4 regions of the Marinobacter antarcticus genome follow, and region 1 is predicted to be linked to each of the others. Evidence: predicted binding sites of a transcription regulator. Region 1 holds the regulator's gene; each other region holds the start of a gene.
What was found. The regulator sigma-54, encoded in region 1, starts transcription at its own class of promoters, with help from an activator protein. The targets are predictions, from matches to a motif close to ANTGGCATNNANNTTGCTNT.

Region 1 (4,512 bases):
GCAAAAGAGGGGATCCAGTTTTCCAGGAAAGTAATAAGATCGTTTGCCATTTTGCGGCTTGCAGGTTCTTTCTCAAGAAACTCGATTACCGGCTGGTCAAGGCCTGTAAACTTGCGCAGGCTGGTATCCCAATAGGGGTTGGGCAGGCAGCGCACATCAAACACGTAATCGGAATCCAGTGGTACGCCGTGTTTGAAGCCGAAGGACTGGAAAAGCAGGGCCAGTTCCTGATCTTTGCGGCCAGCTACCCGCTGTTTCACCATATCCCGAAGTTCGTACATCGAGAGGCCCGTGGTATTGATGTAGAGATCCGACAGTTTGGAAAGGGGTTCCAGCAGAATCTTTTCGTTAGTGATGGCCTCTCTGAGAGATGTTTTATCATCGCTGAGGGGGTGCTTGCGACGGGTCGCGTGGAACCGCTGTAGCAGGGACTGTTCATCCGCATCCAGATAGATGACCTCGGCCTGGATGTCGTCTCTGCGAAGCTTGCGGTAAATCTCCTCAAAATTGCCCAGCTCCCCAGACAGGTTGCGGGCATCAATGCTGACGGCCATCTTGTCGAGCCGCCCAGGCGCGCTCTGGTTGGCGGCTTCCCGGGTGAGAGGGAACAGAAGTCCGATCGGCAGGTTATCAATACAGTAGTATCCGAGGTCTTCCAGTACGTGAAGAGCGGTGCTCTTGCCGGAGCCGGACCGGCCACTGACGATGATCAGCTTCATGGTGAAACAGCCTGTTACCAGAGTGGATATCAGCCGCTTGCGGCGGTCATGCGTTGGTAAAGCGTACCCGCATCTTCGCACTGCCTGAGGCGGTCGCAGAAGGTGCGCTCATTGAATTTCTCTGCGAGCTGGCTCAGTAGCTCAAGATGCTCGCTGGTGGCTTCCTTGGGCACAACAAGTGCAAACACAAGATCCACCGGCTGGTTATCAATAGCATCAAACTCGACGGCTTCTTCCAGAGTTATCAGAACGCCGATCACGTGTTCAAGCCCTTCCAGCCGACAGTGGGGGATGGCGATTCCCTGACCAATTCCCGTGCTGCCCAGTCGCTCACGAGCGATCAGATTGTTGAAAATCTGACCCTCTCCGAGTGAATCATTGTGCTGACGGATCTGCTCGGCAATGAACTCCAGAACCCGCTTTTTACTCGATGCGGGTACCTTACACAGGGTCAGTTCCGGTGCAAGAATGTTGTCTATTGTCAGGGATGTGTCGCTCATGAATCGACCGCGCTTCCGTTAAAAAAAGCTGCGACACGTTGTCCGCGCCGCAGCTTGATTAGATGACATGCCTGAAAACAGCCGCCTAGCGGGCTGCGTTTCCATGCATCCTGTCCACACTCTTTTCTTTATGCTTGAGGATCTGTCGATCAAGCTTGTCGACGAGGCCGTCGATAGCTGCGTACATATCCTCACTTTCCGCCTTTGCGTGAATCTCACCACCCACCACGTGAAGCGTAGCCTCCGCGATCTGACGAACCTTATCCACTTCCAGTGTTACCTGGCAATTACTGATGTGGTCAAAGTGCCGCTCCAGTCGTTCAAACTTTTCGGATACATAGTCCTTCAGGGCGGGAGTCAGTTCTACGTGATGGCCTGAAATATTGAGTTGCATAGACGTCTCCTGTTGTCATCCGTCCCGGCTCCAGGAGCCGGGCTGAGTGCTGGCGCTTGTGGCTGCGTCAGCGAAATCCGTGTGAACCGGCCAGCGGTGCCCGGTTTAAACCAGGCGCTTGCGTTCGTTCGAGGGCGGAATGTGCATCGCCTCGCGATATTTTGCAACCGTGCGCCGAGCCACCTTGATTCCCTCTTCTCCAAGCATGGCCGCAATCTTGCTGTCACTCAACGGCTTTTTCGGTGTTTCCGCTGCAATGAGCTTTTTGATCATGGCGCGGATCGCGGTTGAGGAGCATTCGCCGCCTTCGTCGGTGCTGACGTGGCTGGAGAAAAAGTACTTCAGTTCAAAAATGCCCCGCGGTGTGTGCATGTATTTCTGCGTGGTTACACGGGAAATAGTGGATTCGTGCATTTCCACAACCTGGGCAATATCCGAGAGAATCAGCGGCTTCATTGCTTCTTCCCCGTGATCCAGAAAACCCTGCTGATACTCGACAATACGTGTGGCAACCTTCAGCAGTGTTTCGTTCCGGCTTTGCAGGCTTTTTATGAACCACTTTGCCTCCTGAAGCTGGTCGCGGAGATAGGTGTTATCGGCGCTGCTATCGGCTCGTCTTATTAATGAAGCATAGCTGGCATTCACGCGTATGCGCGGAGCAATTTCGGGGTTCAGTTCCACACGCCAGCGGCCGTTGTGTTTGCGCACGATGACATCGGGAATAACGTAATCCGGCTCTGTGCGGTCGATGATGTCACCCGGCCGCGGGTTGAGGCTGGTGATCAGCGCAAGTACGTCGCGCAACTGATCTTCTTTAAGGCGGCTGCGGCGAAGCAGTTGGGCGTAGTCGCGGTTGCCCAACAGATTTATGTAATGGGTGATGACGAGCCGGGCCTGGGCGAGCCAGGGGGTTTCCGGGGGCAGCTGGTTAAGCTGGATAAGCAGGCAGTCCTGAAGATCCCGGGCAAAAACCCCTGGCGGGTCGAAGTACTGTAGCCGGCGTAAAACGGCTTCCACTTCATCCATCTCAAGAGGGTCTTCATCAGCATCGTCGGTCAGGCCTGCGTATATGTCCTCAAGAGAGCTGGTTAGATACCCCCGTTCGTCTACCGCATCCATCAGGGCGTGAGCAATGGCCTGATCCCGTTCATTCAAAGGTGTGAGGTTGAGCTGCCACTCAAGGTGATCCCTGAGGGTTTCGGTCGGTGAGTTCCGGGTTTCGAAATCGTGGTCGCTTTCGTCGTCATTCCGCGCAGCCGGGGCGGGGGCGGACTGGTAAACATCTTCCCAGGCGGTATCGACGGGAAGATCGTCGGGAAGCGTATCCGGGATTTCGTTTTCAGATTGCCAGTCCGGGCCGCTTTCGCTCTCATCCCAGTCGGAGGTGGCAGCCTCGGCAGACGCCTCAGGAGATGTTTCGTTAGCGGTGTTGTCTTGATTCTGATCACCGTCGGCTGACGGCGTTTCAGTTTGGTCGTCATCTTCCGAAGCTTCCAGCAGGGGATTGGATTCCAGGGCTTGCTGGATTTCCTGCTGAAGATCGAGAGTTGATAACTGCAGAAGCCTGATCGCCTGTTGCAGCTGGGGCGTCATTGTCAGGCTCTGACCCAGCTTTAATTGTAATGAGGCTTTCATAACCATCGCTCAGGATCCGTCACTCATACCCGCTCTGAATTTCTTGCATCGGCTAAAAAATCTATGTATGGCGGCAACTTGCCGCCATTTTTGAGTACCCTTGCAAGTTCTTTGCCGAGTTTACTTGCTCCGGGTCAGCAAAACAATCGAACGGGTGTATCCGGATGCCGAAAACAGATGCTACAGGTGGAATTCGTTGCCAAGATACACTTCTTTAACCTGTTGATTGGCGAGAATGGTTTCGGAGTTTCCGGAGGCGATAATGTGGCCACCAGAAACAATGTAAGCGTTCTCGCAGATATCCAGTGTTTCGCGCACGTTGTGGTCGGTAATCAGAACGCCGATGCCCTTGTCCCGGAGGTGGCGGATGATCTGCTTGATATCACTGACAGAGATGGGATCTACCCCGGCAAACGGCTCGTCCAACAGAATGAAGGCAGGCTCCATTGCCAGGGCACGGGCAATTTCCACCCGGCGCCGCTCGCCCCCGGAGAGTGCCATGCCCAGGCTGTCGCGGATGTGGGTAATGTGAAACTCTTCCAGCAGGTGTTCGAGCTTGCTCAGGCGTTCAGCACGGCCGAGGTTCTTTCGGGTTTCCAGAATCGCCATGATGTTATCCCGCACGGATAGCTTGCGGAACACCGAAGCCTCCTGAGGCAGGTAGCCGATGCCTTTGCGGGCCCGGCCATGCATGGGCAGAGACGTGATATCCTGGCTGTCGATGGTTATGCGGCCGTTATCGGCGTTTACCAGCCCCACGATCATGTAAAAGCAGGTGGTTTTGCCGGCGCCGTTCGGGCCGAGCAGGCCGACGATTTCACCGCTGCGAATTTCCAGCGAGACATCAATGACCACTTTTTTCTGCTTATAGCTTTTTGCCAGGTTGCTCGCTCTGAGAACTGCCATCGGATCCCTGTTTGCCGTTATTTTGTGGAGTTGCTGCTGCCGCGGGGCTGAATGACCATCTCAACCCGGCCCGGGCCAGCGCCGGTATCTTCGCTGCCTGCTGCGGTGACCACCCGTTGCTCGGTATCGTAATGAATAATGTCGCCGCGGAATATGTTGCCATTCTGCTCAATCACAGCCTCCCGTTCAAAGGTGAGCTGTTTGTCTGAGGCAGACCAGGTGATGTTCCGGGCTTTGGCATCGGTTTCACCTTCGCCGCTGGCAACGGGTTGCTGGTATCGGGCAGGAGAGCCGTTGGCTTCAATACGGTTGAGACCTTTGGCGCTGCGGTACAGAACCACCCGTTCCGCTGTCAGGC
Region 2 (4,512 bases), on a different contig from region 1:
AAGATGTGGTGTACGACTATGCCCCGGAGTCACTTTCTGCGACCGGCCCCGTGGTTACCGAAAAATTCTGCTCGCACCTGCTGAAGAGTAACTGCCCGGTGACCGGCCAGCCGGACTGGGGGACGGTGCTGATCAGTTATACTGGGTCGGCCATCGACCGGGCCGGATTACTGCGGTATATCGTGAGTTTCCGGCAGAAGCAGGATTTTCATGAGCACTGTGTAGAGACGCTGTTCACCGACCTGTTGCGCCGGTGTAAGCCGCAGAACCTGACAGTCTGCGCCCGCTACACCCGCCGTGGTGGTCTTGATATAAACCCCTGGCGCAGTACGGAGCCGGAAGAGCAGGCTGGTCCAAGGTTGATTCGACAATAAATCAGTCCCTGGCTAAATCTTCTTCTTGCCGCAGGCGATCTGCGGCATCTTCCAGGGCGCTGAGAATGCTCCGGCGCTCTCGTTCAGTGATCTTGTCGGAATCCAGGTACATGGCAAAGCCGCTGTGCTCGTGTTCCATAAAGCTTCGGTTCGGGCCCATATCTCTGCGGAAATCCACAACCTCATAAATAGGTATGGGTTTGCCAAAGCCTTTTACGGTGATCTCACCTTTGTCTCGGCACATGATCCGATCTTTGATCAGAGAGAAGGTCTCGTAGGAAACGAGTATTTCCCCCGGCTCTGCAAGAGATTCCAGCCTGCTGGCGAGGTTCACCTCCTTACCGATAATGGTGTAATCCATGCGGTTTTCAGCCCCGAAGTTCCCTACGGTGGTGTAGCCGGTGCTGATGCCCATGCGGATCTCGAGTGGGGTTTTTATACCCTGGCTGCGCCACTTCTGCCGCATGATCTTCATGTGCTTGCGCATATCAATGGCCATGGACACGCAGGCAAAGGCATCCTCCCGCTGGCCCCGGCTGGTGGGGTCACCAAAGAAAACCATGATCGAGTCGCCCACAAATTTGTCGATGGTGCCGCCGTACCTCAGGGCTACTTCAGCCATGCCGTTGAAGTAGTGGTTGAGCAGCTCCGTGAGTGCTTCGGGCTCCATTTCTTCTGAAAGTTCAGTAAAGCCTTTTATATCAGAGAAGAAGACGGCGAGCTTCTTGCGCTGGGTTTCAAGACGGACGTCTCTTTCCCCGGTAAAGATGGACTGCCATACCTGAGGTGAAAGGTATTTTGAAAGCTTGTGGGAGAGCGCAATGGATTGCTCGCGCTGGCTTTGTATCTGGGTTTTTGCCAGCATCAGAGCGCGGGCTTGCTGGTGCGAGTAAAACGCTGTAACACAGATGTAAAGGCCCGTGGAGAAAATGGCCAGCATGCTGGTGAGCAGTGGCGACTGGAAGGAGTCCGCAGGGCCCACGATGGCGAAAAAAGCAAGGATGGTGGCCGCCATAAAGGCACAGCCAATCAGCCACTGGCGTATACCGCCAATGATCAGGCCGCTGAACATCAACATCAATGCTACCGAGGCCGATGGGATGGCAATCAGGCCAATGCAGCCTATGAAACCGCCACCAATAACACAGTCTGCTGTGAGCATTTTCTGGCGAATGCGGGGGGAATTTCTCAGAAACGTGCGTCGGGTAAGCTGGTGTGCAATATGGGGCCAGATCAGCGCGCCGGCAACCAGCCAGAGGTTCCATTGCTGGAATGCTCCCTGCAAAACGCCCACAACAATAATGGCCGCCGTAGCGGTGTAAGCAAGCAGGCGCCCGTTATAGTCAGGCATTGGAGGGATGGCTATCGGGCTGTTGAGAACCTCGGAAGCCAGAGACTTTCCTGCGCTGGTGCTGGCATTGCGCAGATCTGCCGGAGCACTCATCATGTAAGCTGATCACTCATGGCGCTGGAACCGTATAATTTTATTTGTTTTATGCCGAATACAATCAGATTGAAAGTGCTATCCAAGAATACGACTAAAGGTTAGCAGTATTACGTAGAAGCCACAATTCACTGGTCGTGTTCGAGTGATACCTGGCCAAACTTCAGTTAGCGGAAAAATTGATATGAGTTCAGTCACTGACTTTTTGCTCAACAGGGCATCTGAGCCACGCCTGGATATGCCAGCTCCCGATGGATCAACGCTTGACCGCGCCTTTGCCTGTGCATCCCGCGCGCCAGATCATGCTTTGTTGCGTCCATGGCGTTATTTGGTAATCGAAGGTGAGGATTTGCTAGCTCTGGGTGAGCTGTTTGCCGCCGGGTGCTCCGATAAGGGCGATGAGAAGAAGCTGGAGAAGATGCGCAATAAGGCGCAGCGTGCTCCCATGATTATTGTCGGAATTGCGTCACCGAAAAAACATCACAAAGTGCCCGAGGTTGAGCAAATGCTCTCAGCCGGAGCAAGTATGAGCTTTCTGGTGCTGGCGTTGCAGGATGCCGGCTATGGGGTTATGTGGCGCACAGGTGAAATGGCCTATAACCCGGTGGTTCAGGAAGGGCTTGGCCTTGATGAAGGAGAGTCGATCACCGGCTTTCTCTACACAGGTACTGTGTCTTCTGCCAAACCTGCGGTTCCCAGGCCAGAGCTGGCCGAGTTTGTCGAACGCTGGCCAGCGTGATGAACAGGTTTGTTTCCCCCGCTATTCCAATGGGGGAAACAGCTTGCCGCTTTCGTTGGATTTGCCGCTCCTTCCCCCGCTTTCTTACCCCGATTTTCTCCCGTAACCCGCTGAGAGAGCCCTGATTCAGAGGGGTTCCGAAATCTGGCATTAGCATTGCTTTAGTTCTGCCATATAGCGAAACCGGCAACGCCTTAAGCCGCCGGTGACAAGGTTTCGGAGGTTGTATGGCGATCACTTTTGATAAAGCTCTTGGCATTCACCAGTACGCGCTGGAAGCCAGAGTAAAGCGTGCTGAAGTTCTGGCGAATAATATGGCTAATGCCGATACACCGGGCTTCAAGGCCCGGGATATGGACTTCCAGGCCATGATGCAGAGGGCCCAGGACAACATGAGTGGCTTTGGTATGGAGAAAACCCACCCAGGCCACATGGACACCTCGGCAGGCGCCGGAGATTCGGATTTGCTGTACCGGGTGCCAAGCCAGCCCTCAGTTGATGGCAACACGGTAGATGCTGAGGCAGAGCAGACCCGGTTCATGCGTAACGCGATGGATTACCAGGCCAGCTTCCAGTTTCTGAACAGCAAATTTACCGGCCTGACGAAAGCCCTGACAGGCCAGTAAGCCGCAGTTCCACGATTAGGGAAGGAGAAGCACAATGTCACTGGGCAACATTTTTGATATCGCTGGTTCTGGCATGACCGCGCAATCGCTGAGGCTGAATACGACCGCTTCAAACATTGCCAATGCGGAGACGGCGAGTTCCAGTACGGATACGACCTATCGTGCCCGGAAGCCGGTTTTCTCAGCGATTCAGCAGTCGATGCTGAATCCCGACCAGCAGGGCTTTGGTGTTCAGGGTGGAGAGGATGCGGGCGCGGGTGTTCGTGTTGAGGGCATTGTTGAAAGCGATGCCGAGCTGCAGATGCGTTACGAACCCAACCACCCGGCAGCCAATGAAGACGGCTACGTGTTCTATCCCAATGTGAATGTGGTGGAAGAAATGGCGGACATGATGTCTTCGTCAAGAAGCTTTCAGATGAACGTAGACATTATGAACACGGCCAAATCCATGATGCAGCGCATCCTGACACTTGGTCAGCAGTAACGGGGCGAGGATTGAACCATGAGTATAGTTAACGCAACCGAAGCCTCAGATGTACTGAGTAGTTACAGAACGCAGCAGCAGGATGGCGCCAGCGGCAAAGGCGAACTCGGCAAGAACGAGTTTATGGAGTTGATGCTGGCGCAGCTGAAAAACCAGAACCCGCTGGAGCCTCAGGACAACGGCGAGTTTATCTCGCAACTTGCGCAGTTCAGCTCGCTGGAAGAAATGCAGAAGCTGTCGGGTACCGTTGACGATGTGGTCGGGCAGTTCCGCTCTACTCAGGCGCTTCAGGCCTCTGCGATGGTTGGCAAGACGGTTCTTGCACCTTCTGAGGTAGGTATTCTCGGCGCTAAAGGTGAAATTTCCGGCAACATAGAGGTGCCCGCATCCACCGGTGGTGTGCGCTTGTCTATCCAGAGCGCGAACGGTGAACTGGTTCGCCAGATTGATCTCGGCAGCAGCTCGGCCGGCGTTAAAGCGTTCAGCTGGGATGGCAAGGATGGTAACGGCAACAGCTTGCCGGCGGGTCCTTATCAAATTGTGGCTGAAGCCTCTTATCCGCAGGGTAGCGTGCAGCTTCCGACTCTTGTCAGCGCCAATGTAGACAGCGTGTCACTTGGGAAGGGCGGGTCCGTTACTCTGAACCTGGCAGGCATGGGTTCCATTGCGCTGTCAGATGTTAAACAAATCAATTGATACCGGTGTCAGACCAGGGGTGAATTATGGCTTTTAATACAGGACTCAGCGGCCTGCGGGCGGCAGCGGTAGATCTGGACGTAACCGGCAACAACATTGCCAACGCCAGCACCGTTGGTTTTAAAGGTAGTCGCGTGCAGTTTGGTGAT
Region 3 (4,512 bases), 1.7 Mb from region 1:
AGCCGGTCTGGGGCGGTCTGGTACGCACGGATACCACCCTCGTTCGAGGGACTAAAGTGATTCAGCGTTTAGATGGACACGGAGTGGTAAAATGATCAAGCAAAACGAACCCTGCCTGACGCCTCAGCAGGCGCTTGCGCAAACCCTGGACGATTGTCAGCCCGACACACTGCTGGTATGCGGTACGCTGCCGGTTCGTCTGGGCCGGGCCTGGCATGAGCAGTATCCGGACAGACATTACACCGAACTGTTGCTGTCAGCTCTCAACAACGGTCTGCCGTCGGCAGATACCCACGATCTGGCACTGATTGAGGGCGCTCTGGAGCAGTTGAGTCATGAAGAAGGCACCCTGATGCTCGGCCAGCTACGCAACTTTGGCACGCATCGGATAGCTGTGATTATGACCAACGAGTCGGGCTGGCAACTGGGTGACTTTCTCGGCCTGGGTTTCAAACGTCAGGCGCACTTGCAAGGTGCTCCAGCGCGCACGCTGTATACCTACAACATCGATAGTTACAACCGGCGACGGGACTGGAATAACCCCCAATACTGGGCTAACCCGGAAATGTGGGACAAGGCACGCTGGTAAATCCCTGCGTTATCAATAACCCGGTGCCTTCTACCAAGTCTTGCTCACTCGGTGCGCCGAGGGCTGGTCCTTCATCTATCCTTAGATGGCCAAAGTGCAGAGTGACAGTAGTCGAACCTGGAAACACTGTCATCTGTTGGACTTGTCAGAGCCATCGCTGAGAAACAGAACTCTTGTAAATGAAAAGGGGTGCCGTTTCAGGCACCCCTTCCAGTTCACTTTCAGAGTCTGTTACTTGCTGCTGACAAACTCCGGATAGGCTTCCATGCCGCACTCTGACAGGTCTACGCCTTCGTACTCTTCTTCTTCGCTGACACGCACACCCATTACTGCTTTGATGATGCCCCAGACCAGCAGGCTTGCGAGGAACACCCAGCCGAAGATGGTTGCAGCGCCAATCAACTGCCCGCTGAAGGTAACGCCACCATTAGTGATAGGCACAAGCATCAAGCCGAGAAAACCACACACCCCGTGGGCTGAAATGGCGCCCACCGGGTCATCGATGCGCAGTTTGTCCAGAAAGATGATGCTGAATACAACGGCTACACCACCCAGGCCACCCCAGAGGGTTGAGACCAAAGCGCTAGGTGTAGATGGCTCGGCGGTGATAACCACAAGGCCCGCAATGGCGCCGTTGAGGAGCATGGTCAGATCGGCCTTGCCAAACAGCAGTCTACCGGTTATCAGCGCTGCGATAGCGCCACCAGCGGCTGCGGCGTTAGTATTGAGAAACACCATGGCAACCGAGTTGGCGCTGGCGATATCGCCCAGCTTCAGAACCGAGCCACCGTTAAAGCCGAACCATCCCATCCACAGGATAAAAGTACCCAGCGCCGCCAGAGGTAGATTGGCACCGGGGATGGCACGGATTTCGCCGTTGGGGCCGTACTTGCCTTTCCGGGCTCCAAGTAACAGCACCCCGGCAAGCGCTGCGGCCGCACCGGCCATGTGAACAATGCCGGAACCGGCAAAGTCGCTGAAGCCAAGATCGCCCAGGTTATACAGACCGAAGACGTCGTTGCCGCCCCAGGTCCAGGAGCCTTCCATCGGGTAGATGACGCCGGTCATGGCAACCGCAAAGATCAGGAATGACCAGAGTTTCATGCGCTCAGCCACAGCGCCGGATACGATCGACATGGCGGTGGCTACGAACACCACCTGGAAAAAGAAATCCGCCGCGCTGGAGTATATCGCTCCGCCTTCGAAGCCATCCTCCCGAGTGGCAAAATCCCCTAATACTGTTGCGGCATCCGTTTGCTCGATGCCGTTCAGTAACAGGGTGCCGTCATACATGATGGCGTAGCCACACACGAGGTACATGATGCAGGCGACGGCGTAGAGCGCGACGTTTTTAGTGAGAATTTCCGTCGTGTTTTTGGCTCGTACCAGCCCGGACTCGAGCATGGCAAAGCCCGCGGCCATCCACATTACTAATGCACCGCAAACCAGAAAATAAAAGGTATCTATTGCGTACTGCAGGTGAAAAATGTTGCTTTCCATGAGAGGCCCTCCGCACGAGGCACTTCAGATTGATTTTTTTGCGTTAGCTGCTAATTGATCAGAGCAGGATCAGACCGCTTCTTCGCCGGTTTCGCCTGTCCGGATCCGGATTGCCTGTTGCAGTTCGGTCACGAAAATCTTGCCATCACCGATCTTGCCGGTATTGGCGGCCTTGGTGATGGACTCGATAACTTGATCCAGCAGGTTGTCGCCAATGGCAACTTCCACTTTTACTTTGGGTAGAAAATCCACCACATATTCCGCGCCACGATAGAGTTCTGTGTGGCCTTTCTGCCGCCCGAAGCCTTTGACCTCAGTGACGGTTACGCCTTGTACGCCAATCTCGGATAGTGCCTCACGGACATCATCCAGTTTGAAAGGCTTAATGATCGCTGTCACAAGTTTCATCGCTTTCTCCTTGGTAAAACCGTCCCAACAGTGAGAGCCCATCGGCCAGTTGTTGAGTTCGGGGTGCTGCCGCTTCGCACGTCAATTGTGCGGATTGCGTACAAGAGCTTTAGCACCGGGTATGCCAACGCAAAAAAATACTTATAAATCAGAATGTTATCTATCATGGTGATCATCTAGCATAAATCTGAGAGCACAACTTGTGCGCCATAATGGTGCGCCATGCCGCCCAGTGAGCCAGATTGGAGCAGGCCGGGGCGGGCAAGGCTATAATGGTGCTCACCGCGCACAGTATGGCAGGGCTGGCGGTGTGATACACTCCTGTAAATCGGCCGCGGCTCCAGTCTTTTGGTCGAAACCGGACATTATTTGAATCAGTGAGGTGATGAGTGAAAGGTCCACAGGATATATTCGCCCAGCTACAGGGGCAGTTCGGCCAGTTTGTCCCGGATATGGCGCGCGCCGCGCGTGAAGATTTTGAAACCCAGGCCCGGGCTACAGTTATGTCGGTTCTGTCGCGTCTGGAACTGGTGACCCGTGAAGAATTTGATGCCCAGCAAGCGGTGCTTATGAAAACCCGCGAAATGGTAGAGGCTCTGGAAGAAAGGGTTGCGGAGCTGGAGAAAACTCCGAAAGCGCAATAATCCTGAACGATTCCCGGCAGGATGCCGGGTCGGCCGACTTAACCCGGCCCCCATACTGATATTCAGAAACCATGGAAGGTTGTTATGTTTGCCGTCGTCCATTCTCGCGCCAGCGTTGGCGTGTCTGCACCAAAGGTGACCGTTGAGGTTCACCTCTCAGGTGGTCTGCCCGCGCTCACTATTGTCGGTCTGCCGGAAACCGGCGTGCGTGAAAGTCGGGAGCGTGTACGAAGTGCCCTGCTGAATGCGGGTTTTGAATTTCCTGCCCGTCGAATAACGATCAACCTCGCTCCTGCAGATCTGCCCAAAGAGGGCGGCCGCTTTGATCTGCCAATTGCCCTCGGCATTCTTGCCGCTTCCGGACAGATCCCGCCGGAAAGTCTGTCTTCCTGTGAATTCCTCGGAGAACTCTCGCTCGATGGCGCGCTTCGGCCCCTGAAGGGTGTACTTCCCGCTGTACTGGCTGCGCGCAAAGAAGGCCGGAGCTTGCTGGTGCCAAATGGTAACGCCGAAGAAGCCGCCCTTGCGAGCCAGGATGATGTGCTGGCGGCGGGCCATATACTGGCAGTCTGCGAACACCTGTGTGGCCGGGCGCGGCTGGTTCCGGTGTCCCGGACGGTGCCCGAATCCGCTGCGGCTGCCGGCATGCCGGATCTTGCGGATGTGCGAGGGCAGAGTGTTCCGCGACGGGCGCTGGAGGTGGCTGCGGCGGGTGCTCATAATCTGCTGTTTTTTGGCCCTCCAGGGACCGGGAAAAGCATGCTGGCCAGTCGTTTGCCCGGAATTCTGCCGGATCTGAGCGACGAGCATGCCATGGAAGTTGCCAGTGTGCACTCGGTTGCCGGGATGCCGTTAAGAGCGGGAGGCTGGCGCCAGCCTCCGTTCAGATCTCCGCATCACACCGCCTCGGCAGTGGCGTTGGTAGGCGGTGGCAGCAGCCCGAGGCCCGGAGAAGTTTCCCTTGCGCACCGTGGCGTGCTGTTTCTTGATGAGCTACCAGAGTTTGAACGCCGCGTTCTCGAAGTACTGCGTGAGCCCATGGAAACCGGTGAAATTTCGATCAGCCGAGCTGCGCGTCAGGTCAATTTCCCTGCACGATTTCAGGTCATTGGTGCCATGAACCCCTGCCCGTGCGGCTACAGTGGGCACCCGGCCATTGAATGCCAGTGCACGCCCCAGCAGGTGATGCGTTACCGGTCTAAAATTTCCGGTCCCTTGCTGGACCGGTTTGACCTGCACGTGGAAGTGCCCGTGCAAAGTGGTGACGTACTGATGCAGTGCGGCGGTGATGGCGAACCCAGTGCGGTGGTGCGCGAACGAGTGGCGCGTGCCAGGGAGCGTCAGGCTAAGCGTGGTTGTGTTAATGCCACT
Region 4 (4,512 bases), 150 kb from region 1:
GTGCTCGTAAATCGCCTTGCCCCAGGCTTCGCGGCTGCCCGGAAGTATCAGGTTCAGAATGATGGCTGCCACCGCACACAGAGCGATACCCTCAAGGTGGCCGAGAACCATGCCGCCGATACCGAACACCAGCGTTACACCCACAATAACCAGATTCCGCGACTGAGAAAGATCCACCTGATGGCGAATCAGCGTGCTCATACCCACCACCGCAATGGAACCGAACAGCAGACACAAAATGCCGCCCATAACTGGCACCGGAATCGTCTGCAGAACCGCGCCAAACTTGCCCACAAAGGCCAGCACGATCGCAGTGCAGGCCGCCCACCACATAACCTTCGGGTTAAAGTTGCGTGTCAGCATCACAGCGCCGGTCACTTCAGAGTAGGTCGTATTGGGTGGCCCGCCCAGTAAAGCGGCAGCGCTGGTAGCCAGACCGTCGCCCAGCAGAGTGCGGTGCAGGCCGGGCTTTTCCAGATAGTTTTTGCGAGTGACATTGCCAATCGCCAGAACATCCCCGATGTGCTCAATGGCCGGAGCAATGGCTACCGGAATCATGAACAGTATGGCGCCCCAGCTGAACTGCGGGGCGACAAAGTTGGGAACCGCAAGCCAGGGCGCCTGTTGGATAGGCGTGATATCAACAATGCCCGCGAAAGCAGACAGTATATAACCAACAATCACACCAAACATGATCGGGATCAGGCGGAAGATACCCTTGGACCAAACCGAAGCAACAATGGTCACGGTCAGCGAAATCATCGCAATCCACAGCGCCGTGTCCTGCGGTATCAGCTGGGTTCCGCCATCGCCAGTGCGGCCGGAAGCCATGTGTACCGCAACGGGTGCCAGTCCCAGACCGATCACCATGATGACCGGTCCGATAACCACCGGGGGCAGCAGGCGGGTCACAAAGCCGGTGCCGCGCAGTCGTATTGCACCACTGAGCAGGATATAAAGAATACCCGCTGCCATCAGGCCGCCCAGGGTTTCCTCAAGGCCGAACTTGCCCTTGGAAGCAATAACCGGCGCGATAAACGCAAAAGATGAGGCCAGAAAGATTGGAATCTGGCCTCCGGTCACAATGTGGAAAATCAGCGTGCCCAGGCCGGCGGTAAAGAGCGCAACGTTCGGATCCAGGCCAGTGATCAATGGCATCAGCACCAAAGCGCCGAAGGCTACTAGCAGCATCTGGGAGCCGGCAATCGCCTGCTTCCAGACGGGGTCATTGGTATGGTCTTCCATGATCAGACGTCCTTCTGCTTGGTGCCGAATATTTTGTCACCGGCGTCGCCAAGACCTGGCAGGATATAGCCTTTCTCATTCAGGCACTTGTCCACCGACGCGGTATAAATGGACACATCCGGGTGCTTGTCCAGAACATTTTTTATGCCTTCCGGAGCGGCCACCAGCACCAACGCGCGGATTTCAGTGCTTCCGGCTTTTTTGAGCAGGTCGATGGTAGAAATCATCGAACCGCCGGTGGCAACCATCGGATCAACGATCAAGGCCATGCGTTCATCCAGTTCACCGACCAGCTTTTCAAGGTAGGTATTGGCTTCCAGAGTTTCCTCGTTGCGGATCTGGCCCACCACACTGACCCGAGCCACAGGGATCAGGCTCAGAACGCCGTCCAACATGCCGAGCCCGGCTCGCAGGATAGGGACGATCGTGATTTTTTTACCGTGGATCTGTTCCACATTCACCGGCCCCGCCCACCCCTCAATGGTCTTTTCCTGCAGATTAAAATCCTTTGTGGCCTCGTAGGTGAGCAGTGCACCGACTTCCTGCGCCAGTTCACGAAAGTTCTTGGTGCTGATGTCGGCACGGCGCATGAGGCCGAGTTTGTGTCTGATAAGGGGGTGTCTTACCTCGTGGATCGGCATGGGCTCACCTGTTTGTGGGTCTGAGGTTGTGGAGTTCAGGGTGCAATATCGCGATTAAGTGGCGCAAGGATACCGCATCTTAGAATGTGAGTCAGGCAGGTAAGGCCAGCTCGCGAACGAAAAATCGAACACGGTGGTATGGATCTTGCGGTATCACTGTAAAAGACGCCTGGGCGTCAGAATTTCGACCCTTAAAACGCCTTCAGAAACAGTAAATCGGAGATGCTTCCGGCATGGACACAGCTTTAGTCCTTCGTAATGTCAAATCCCTGACGCGGGGCAATCTCGGTGTGCCCGTCATGCTGATGGGTTTGCTGGGCATGATGATACTGCCCATGCCTGCTTTTCTGCTGGACGTATTTTTCACGTTCAACATCACGCTCTCGATTGTCATTCTGCTGGTGTGTGTCTATGCACTGCGGCCCATGGAATTTGCCTCCTTCCCGACGGTATTGCTGGTCGCAACCCTTCTGCGCCTGGCGTTGAACGTGGCTTCCACCCGGATTGTGTTGCTGGAAGGGCATGAGGGCGGGGATGCAGCGGGTAAGGTTATCGAGTCATTCGGTGCCGTGCTGATTGGTGGGAACTACGCGGTCGGCCTCGTGGTCTTCGCCATTCTGATGATTATTAACTTCCTGGTTGTTACCAAGGGTGCCGGCCGGGTTTCGGAAGTAAGCGCGCGGTTTACCCTGGATGCGATGCCGGGCAAGCAGATGGCTATTGACGCCGATCTGAACGCCGGTCTTGTGAATCAGGAAGAGGCTAAACACCGGCGTGCAGAGATAGCGCAGGAAGCCGATTTCTATGGCTCTATGGATGGTGCGTCCAAGTTTGTTAAAGGCGATGCGGTCGCAGGCCTGCTGATTCTGGCGATCAACATTATTGGCGGTGTTGCCATTGGTATGGTCCAGCATGGCCTTGATTTCGGGCTTGCCATGGAGCGCTATGCGCTTCTCACCATTGGTGATGGGCTGGTCGCCCAGATCCCGTCACTGCTGCTTTCTACCTCTGCTGCAATCATGGTTACCCGTGTGACCTCCAGTCAGGATATGGGCGGGCAGATTCTTCAGCAGCTGTTCAATGCTCCCAAGGCTCTGGCGATAGCGGCAGGCATTCTGCTCCTGTTGGGCCTGATTCCGGGCATGCCCCATGTGGCATTTTTGGGGCTCGGGAGCCTCGCTGCCGCTGGAGCCTGGTTTATCTGGAAGAAAGACCAGCAGACTGTTGAAGAGGGTGGCTTGTTCCCGGGCCAGGGTGGCGCCGGTGTTGTACCCGGCCCTGGTGGCCGTGAAGCGCCACTGGCAGGTGACACTGGCGGCGATCAGGGCCGTCAGTTACCTGCGCCGGGAGAGACCCGGGAGCTGGGCTGGGACGATGTGGCAACAGTGGATATTGTCGGGCTGGAAGTCGGCTACCGCCTGATACCGCTGGTCGACAAGTCCCAGGGTGGCCAGCTGCTAAGCCGCATCAAGGGTGTCCGTAAAAAACTGTCTCAGGACATGGGGTTTCTGATGCCCTCCGTGCACATCCGCGACAATCTGGATCTCATGCCCAATGTGTATCGCATCACTCTAATGGGGGTAACGATAGCCGAAGCGGAAATACATCCCGACCGGGAACTGGCCATCGACCCCGGCCAGGTATTCGGAAAAATCGAAGGGATAGAAGGCAAGGATCCGGCCTTTGGCCTGGATGCGAGCTGGATTGAACCGGAGAAAAAAGATCAGGCTCAGACACTTGGCTATACCGTAGTTGATGCCAGCACGGTTGTCGCTACGCACCTGAACCAGGTTCTGCAAAAACATGCCCACGAACTGTTGGGGCACGAAGAAGTCCAGAAATGGCTGGATCAACTGGAAAAGGTCTCGCCCAAGCTGGCAGAAGAGCTGGTGCCGACTACGGTGTCCATCAGCCTTTTGTTGAAAGTGCTCCAGAACCTGCTCAAAGAAGAAGTTCCCATCCGGGATATGCGGTCCATTGCCGAATCCATCGTGAACGTGCATCCGAAGAGTCAGGATCCCAGGTTGCTGACGACGTTGGCACGTCAGGCTCTTCGTCGGATGATCGTTCAGAGCATCTGTGGCAATGATCAGGAGATACCAGTGATTACTCTGGATCCGGATCTGGAACAGTTATTGCTAAAGTCTGTTCAGCAGAGTCAACAATCTGGCGGCCAGGAAGATATAGGTATGGTTCTGGAGCCGAATATGGTGGAGAAGCTGCAGCGCTCTTTGCAAGACAGCGTTCAGCGCCAGGAAGTTCTGGGTAAGCCCGCCATCCTTTTGGTATCCGGCCCGCTGAGGCCGGTGCTTGCAAAGTTTGCCAGTTTCGGTGTGGAGCGGCTGCATGTGCTTTCGTACCAGGAAATACCGGATAACAAGCAGATTACGATCGTGGCGTCCGTGGGCCAGTAGGCATGCGGATGAAAGAACGGACAACGCCGATACAGCGTTGCCGGTGGAGGATGCAATAACATGAAAGTGAAACGTTTTTTTGCCAAGAGCATGGCCGAAGCACTGAAACAGATCAGTGAGCAGATGGGGCCAGATGCTGTCATCCTATCCAACCGGCGAGTAGATGGTGGCGTTGAAATTGTCTCTGCGCTGGATTACGACGAAAATATGGC

Region 2: flgB (flagellar basal body rod protein FlgB) is a predicted target of sigma-54. The motif match lies at 2,701-2,720, and genes of this name have one in related genera.
Region 3: glnK (P-II family nitrogen regulator) is a predicted target of sigma-54. The motif match lies at 2,607-2,626, and genes of this name have one in related genera.
Region 4: flhA (flagellar biosynthesis protein FlhA) is a predicted target of sigma-54. The motif match lies at 2,019-2,038, and genes of this name have one in related genera.

What each region holds. Positions count from the first base shown of each region.
Region 1 covers NZ_FRAQ01000001.1:1,733,565-1,738,076, forward strand. Annotated here, with positions in the region: gene rapZ (RNase adapter RapZ) at 1-719, opposite strand, end outside; gene ptsN (PTS IIA-like nitrogen regulatory protein PtsN) at 749-1,219, opposite strand; gene hpf (ribosome hibernation promoting factor) at 1,305-1,613, opposite strand; gene BUA49_RS08165 (RNA polymerase factor sigma-54) at 1,719-3,248, opposite strand; gene lptB (LPS export ABC transporter ATP-binding protein) at 3,429-4,154, opposite strand; gene lptA (lipopolysaccharide transport periplasmic protein LptA) at 4,172-4,512, opposite strand, start outside.
Region 2 covers NZ_FRAQ01000002.1:235,647-240,158, forward strand. Annotated here, with positions in the region: gene queF (NADPH-dependent 7-cyano-7-deazaguanine reductase QueF) at 1-374, shown strand, start outside; gene BUA49_RS12455 (adenylate/guanylate cyclase domain-containing protein) at 376-1,821, opposite strand; gene BUA49_RS12460 (nitroreductase family protein) at 2,003-2,557, shown strand; gene flgB (flagellar basal body rod protein FlgB) at 2,785-3,183, shown strand; gene flgC (flagellar basal body rod protein FlgC) at 3,218-3,667, shown strand; gene BUA49_RS12475 (flagellar hook assembly protein FlgD) at 3,686-4,363, shown strand; gene BUA49_RS12480 (flagellar hook protein FlgE) at 4,390-4,512, shown strand, end outside.
Region 3 covers NZ_FRAQ01000001.1:78,676-83,187, reverse strand. Annotated here, with positions in the region: gene BUA49_RS00410 (DUF6231 family protein) at 92-589, shown strand; gene BUA49_RS00405 (ammonium transporter) at 821-2,089, opposite strand; gene glnK (P-II family nitrogen regulator) at 2,159-2,497, opposite strand; gene BUA49_RS00395 (accessory factor UbiK family protein) at 2,887-3,141, shown strand; gene BUA49_RS00390 (YifB family Mg chelatase-like AAA ATPase) at 3,226-4,512, shown strand, end outside.
Region 4 covers NZ_FRAQ01000001.1:1,885,118-1,889,629, forward strand. Annotated here, with positions in the region: gene BUA49_RS08850 (uracil-xanthine permease family protein) at 1-1,245, opposite strand, end outside; gene upp (uracil phosphoribosyltransferase) at 1,248-1,886, opposite strand; gene flhA (flagellar biosynthesis protein FlhA) at 2,120-4,300, shown strand; gene flhF (flagellar biosynthesis protein FlhF) at 4,361-4,512, shown strand, end outside.